Regions from separate parts of the Lentibacillus sp. JNUCC-1 genome, predicted to be linked through region 1. Evidence: predicted binding sites of a transcription regulator. Region 1 holds the regulator's gene; the other holds the start of a gene.
What was found. The regulator LexA, encoded in region 1, represses DNA repair genes until DNA is damaged. The targets are predictions, from matches to a motif close to CGAACATATGTTCG.

Region 2: a site for LexA is predicted at 1,440-1,453, ahead of uvrB (excinuclease ABC subunit UvrB). Genes of this name have one in related genera too.

Annotation. Positions count from the first base shown of each region.
Region 1 covers NZ_WHOH01000003.1:1,336,451-1,339,644, reverse strand. The annotation lists gene glnA (type I glutamate--ammonia ligase) at 1-721, shown strand, start outside; gene lexA (transcriptional repressor LexA) at 782-1,405, opposite strand; gene JNUCC1_RS17365 (YneB family resolvase-like protein) at 1,672-2,310, shown strand; gene JNUCC1_RS17360 (DUF896 domain-containing protein) at 2,397-2,630, shown strand; gene tkt (transketolase) at 2,667-3,194, shown strand, end outside.
Region 2 covers NZ_WHOH01000003.1:621,444-624,637, reverse strand. The annotation lists gene uvrB (excinuclease ABC subunit UvrB) at 1-1,327, opposite strand, end outside; partial or broken gene JNUCC1_RS13605 (multicopper oxidase domain-containing protein) at 1,576-2,618, opposite strand; gene JNUCC1_RS13600 (PDZ domain-containing protein) at 2,921-3,194, opposite strand, start outside.

The DNA of each region.
Region 1 (3,194 bases):
AAAACATTGTGATGACATTCAAACCTTTAAATTGGTTGTTAAAACAATTGCTAGAAAGCATAATTTACATGCGACATTTATGCCAAAGCCTCTTTTTGGTGTACATGGCTCTGGAATGCATGTCAATATGTCCTTATTCAAGGATGGAGAGAATGTATTTTACGATACATCTAAAGAGCTACAGCTCAGTGATGATGCACATTACTTTACTGCGGGACTCTTGCGTCATGCCAAAAATTATACAGCTGTAACCAACCCGACCGTCAATTCATACAAGCGCTTAGTGCCTGGCTATGAAGCTCCTTGCCATGTGGCGTGGTCCGCTTTTAACCGGAGTCCACTCGTGCGTATTCCTTATTCAAGAGGATTAAGCACACGTGTTGAATTGCGCAGTGTCGATCCAACAGCTAACCCATATATGGCTATGTCTGTGCTGCTGGCATCCGGTCTTGATGGAATCCGCAATCAAATAACACCGCCTGAATCAATTGATCAAAACGTTTATGAAATGACGGAACAAGAACGTCAAGAAAACGGGATCGAAACGTTACCTGCAACCTTAATGGACGCCTTAAAAGAATTACAAAATGATACAATCATTCAAACAGCTTTAGGCAACCACTTATACGAACATTTTATCGAAGCAAAACAAATTGAGTGGGACATGTTCCGGACAACGGTTCACCCATGGGAAAGAGAACAGTACTTGACTATGTATTAAACCTAAAAAGACCGGGCAAAAGATATTTTCTTTTGCCCGGTCTTTTTATATGCATATCATTTAATGAATCGTTCTGTATAAACCGACGACTTTACCAAGGATTGAAACATCGGAATAGATAAGCGGCTCCATTGTTTCATTTTCCGGCTGCAGCCTGATATGATCTTTTTCTTTATAAAATCGCTTGACGGTCGCTTCATCCTCTGCTGTCATTGCAACAATAATATCACCGTTGTTCGCCGTATTCTGCTGCTTGACAATGACTCTGTCACCTTCCAAAATCCCAGCTTCGATCATACTGTCGCCTTCGATAACAAGAACAAACACCTCATCATCTGCCCCTGCAGTTGATTGAGGCAGCGGTATGAATTCTTCAATATTTTCCACTGCTGTAATCGGTACCCCCGCAGTTACCTTACCAATTACAGGCGCGTATAAAGCGGATTCTCTCACGATACTTGGATCAGCATAGGGATCAAGCAATTCAATCGCACGTGGTTTTGTCGGATCCCTTCTGATGTAGCCTTTCTTTTCAAGACGCGACAAATGGCCGTGTACGGTAGAACTTGAAGCGAGTTCCACTGCCTTGGCAATTTCCCTCACAGATGGCGGATACCCTTTCTGTTGTACTTCATCTCTTATAAAATCAATGATTTTTTGTTGACGCGCTGAAAGTTTTTTCATTTCTTTAACGCCTCCCGCATATATTGTGAATACTTGTATTATAGCATTCTGAAACCCTGAAAGCAAACATTCGTTCGAAAAACGTTGACAAGAACTTTTGTTCGTCATATACTATGAATACGAACAAAAGTTCTTGACTTTGAAAGGGGATGAAGTGAGTGTTTGGCAATCTATCTAAAGTAGATGTATTCTATATGATAACGTTCATTTTAACATTAGTAGTATTGTATTTTGCGATGATCAATGCTTAAGAAGGGGTCTTTAACGTGAAAGCCATCATTTACTGCAGAGTCAGCACCCAAAAGAGCAGCCAGGAAACATCTCTTACACGACAAAAACATGAACTTACTGCTTTAGCAGAACGTTATCAAATGGATGTTGTTGATATTATTGAAGAAAAGGCCAGTGGCTATGACATTGAACGTGAAGGTGTCTTTAAACTGCTTGACCTTTTTTCTGAACACAAAGCAGACTGTCTTCTTATACAAGATGAAACCCGGCTTGGACGGGGAAATACAAAAATAGCTTTATTTCATCAATTGGACAAGCTCGAGATTTTAATTTATACGGCGATACATGATGGAAAGCTTGAAGTTTCCGAATCCGACTCCATGGTCCTTAAAATTGTGGGCGTTGTTGAAGAGTACCAGCGACGTATTCATAACATGAAAATAAAACGTGGAATGAAAAGAGCGGTTGAGCAGGGATACGAGCCAGCCAAGAACCTCAAAAACATTGAACACGCCCCAGGGAGAAGCCGAAAAGAGTTTCCAATTGAAGAAGTCATTCGCTTACGTGAAAAAAAATTGACATTTGAAGAGATTGCAACCACTTTGAACGGTCTCGGATTCCATGTTTCCAAAGCAACGGTTCACCGCCGATACAGAGAATATCATAATACTTGAATATAAGCCTTCCAAGGCTTAATATTAAAAAGCAGGGAGGTTTTCCACCCGGCTTTTTTTCACGGCTTAAACAGGAGGGTTCAAACGTGATTTCCAAAGATAAACTTAAGAGGATCAATGAACTAGCACATAAAGCAAAAAATGAAGGATTGACTGATGCAGAAGCTGAAGAACGTCAAACACTTCGGCAAGAATATCTAAAAAACGTACGTTCTTCATTTAAGAATCAACTTAAAACGATGACAGTTATTGATCCTGAGGGTAATGATGTCACACCAAAAAAAGTCAGAGAAATGCAGAGCAATGAAAAGAAACATTAATGTATCTATAGCTGCTCAAAGGAAAGGGGCATAATTATGGCAAATCAAATTGAACAAAAATCTATCAATACCATCCGAACATTATCGATCGATGCAATTGAACATGCAAGTTCAGGACATCCGGGGCTTCCAATGGGGGCTGCTCCAATGGCTTACACATTGTGGACAGAGTATATGACTCATAACCCTAAACATTCCAAATGGTTTAACAGGGACCGTTTCGTTCTGTCAGCAGGTCATGGTTCAATGCTGTTATACAGTCTGCTTCATTTATCAGGCTATGATGTGACGATCGATGATTTGAAATCGTTCCGTCAGTGGGACTCAAGAACCCCAGGACATCCTGAGGTACACCACACAGATGGGGTAGAAGCAACAACCGGCCCACTTGGACAAGGCTTTGGCATGTCAGTCGGAATGGCAATGGCAGAAGCTCACCTTTCTGCTTTGTATAATAAGAAAGATTTTCCTATTGTGGATCACTATACGTATGCACTTGTTAGTGATGGTGACCTTATGGAGGGGATCTCACACGAGGCTGCCTCACTTGCAGGCCATTTAGGA
Region 2 (3,194 bases), 720 kb from region 1:
CAATGCGCTGGTTGATTTCACCGATGAGATCGTCAATTTGTCCATCAATGGGCCGGACATCAATCTCAGGATCGAGCAGCCCAGTCGGCCGGATAATCTGTTCAGTCATTTCCGGTGAATGTTCCAGTTCATAAGGACCTGGCGTTGCCGATACGTAAACAAGCTGATTGGTTTTCTTCTCAAATTCTTCAAATTGCAAAGGCCTGTTATCAAGCGCCGACGGCAATCGGAATCCATGGTCCACAAGCACCTGCTTCCTGGCCCTGTCTCCATTGTACATGCCTCTGATCTGTGGCAGTGTCACGTGGGATTCATCCACAATCACAAGGAAGTCCTCAGGAAAATAATCGATCAATGTATAAGGTGTATCCCCTTCATTGCGAAACGTCAAATGCCTCGAGTAGTTCTCAATGCCAGAACAAAAACCCATCTCATTCATCATTTCCAGATCATAGTTCGTTCTCTGTTCCAACCTCTGGGCTTCCAGCAATTTATTTTGTTCTCTGAGCTCTTTCAGCCGCACTTGCAATTCGGATTCAATCAGCTTAATGGCTTTTTGCATTTTTTCTTCACGGGTGACGAAGTGGGATGCCGGGAAAATGGCTACATGTTCCCTGTCACCGATGATTTCTCCAGTCAGGGCGTCGACCTCCCTGATCCTGTCTATTTCATCTCCGAAAAACTCGATCCGCATACAATGTTCTTCGTGTGAAGCTGGGATAATTTCTACTGAATCGCCACGCACACGAAATGTGCCGCGGTGAAAATCAATATCGTTTCTGGCATACTGAATGTCTACCAGATCACGCAGCAAACTGTCACGGTCCTTTTCCATTCCCACACGAAGCGAGAGCACCTGACTCCGATATTCTTCTGGGGAACCAAGGCCATATATACACGACACACTCGCCACGATGAGTACATCCTGGCGTTCAAATAAAGACGATGTTGCAGAGTGTCGGAGTTTATCAATTTCATCATTGATGCTCGCGTCTTTCTCTATAAAAGTATCAGTGGAAGGCACATAAGCTTCCGGCTGATAATAGTCGTAATAACTAACGAAATACTCAACAGCATTATTTGGAAAGTATTCTTTAAATTCACTGTAAAGCTGACCTGCCAGTGTTTTATTATGCGCAATGACCAGAGTTGGCCGGTTAATTTCTTTAACAACATTGGACATCGTAAACGTCTTCCCTGTCCCTGTCGCCCCCAGCAAAGTCTGATGACGCTGGCCAGTAAGAACCCTCTCGACAATCTCTTCAATTGCACTTGGCTGATCACCTTGTGGGTCATAAGGCGATACAAGATCGAACGTATTCTCCACAACGCAAGCCTCCCATCACGTTATCCTTAGTCTAGCATATATGATACTTTCTCAAACAAAGAGTCGGCCTTATTGCCGGCTTGTTAGAAACAAATTTCATTATATCATAATCAGAACAAACATTCGATTGTTTTGCTCGGTATCCACGCCCTGATATCTATTTACAGCATTCCCTTTTAAACATCCCATTTAAACGCCTTAAAAAATCGCCCTCCAGATTGGAGAGCGATTTGTTCGTAACCGGAATATTATTCAGTGACTTCAATAAATCCAACAGCACCCTTTGTTGCGTGATTAAACTGGTGGGTAACAAATGGGTACTTGCCAGCTTCTTTCACAGTGAATTCTACGACTGCACCGCCACTTGCAGGGAGCAGAACAGTTTGCATGCCTTCGTAGTGGTTCGCCGGGTTGCCGTCAATGTATACATCGTCAAACATTGTACCCACGACATGGAAGCTGCTTACCTCATTTGGCCCCACATTGTTAATGTAAAGTCTGACTTTGTCACCAACTTTTGCAGTGAGCGGATTGTCTTTAACAGCTGTTGTAGTGCCATTTGTGTTTGGCTGACCTTCATGGAGTGCTTTTGTAGAGAATACAACCTGAGAAGGCTCTCCATCCATCATGTCCTGCATATCGTTATATTTGTACCATTCGTTTTGAATAACCACATACTCTTGGTCAACTTCCTCATCTGTCGGAAAACCGTCTTTAGGTTCGACAATGATGACACCATGCATGCCGTTAGCGATATGCGCCAAAACTGGATCTGTACCACAGTGATACATGAAGACCCAGGGTTTGATGCATCGTAAGAAAATGTTCCTTCTTCATTTGGCATAACATCTATAAAGTTCTTGTCAGGTGCTGTGTGTACAGCGTGGAAGTCCATGCTGTGGGGTATTGAAGGATCTTTGTTTTCCAATGTGAAATGAATCGTATCTCCTTCTTCCACAACAATCAGCGGTCCAGGTGCTTCACCGTTGAATGTCCATGCTTTATAATCATAGCCAGGTTCGATTTCAATATCCGTAATTTGTGCTGTCATTGTTACATATACGTCTGTGCCATCCCGTTCCATTTCTAGCGGTACAGCGGGGTCGTTCAAATCTTTATGAGGTTCAATGATATTGGTATCTTCGCTTGCACTGACACCTTGAACATCCATATCAGCATCATCTTTATTGTCTTTTAAAGTGTTTTCCGCAGTACCTCCTGCACAAGCTGTAAGCACTAAAACCAGAATACTTAAAACGACCAACAGACGAACTTTCATTTTACCAAACATATTCCTCACCTCATTTTAGTTAGATAAGATGTTGCCTATTATCGGTTGCTGTATCTTATCTTTGATTCTATTGTATGATATGGTGAGATGATCACATGTGATATAAATCACATTAAAATGTAGCTTTATGGCTAATGTGTGAACGCCTCAATTGTTACTATACCAATAGTGTTAACTGTATTTAACTCTTATACAATTTTATTACTATGTGAACATTTGAACATAACCGCAAAAAAAAGGCCACTGGAAACATCTTTCCAGTGGAGAGCTGATAGACTAGGAGGGCAGCCGAAATGGGGGCTTTACAAATAGGATGCCCAGTTCATGGTGTTCCCCTCATATAAGGCACCTTGCACAAAGCGCACTTCGCCACGCGTATCAATCAATTCTAATTTGAAAAAGGCGCCACTGCCCTGCAAGGCTTCATAAAATGATTGAATCGATGCCACTTGTTGACCGTTTACTTTTTTGACATGGTCCCCTGCTATGATATCGAGGCGTTCTGCCGGTGAATCCGGAATGATGTCAAGAATGGTTAGCCCGCCATCCCCTGCAGGAAAATAGGGACGTTTGCTT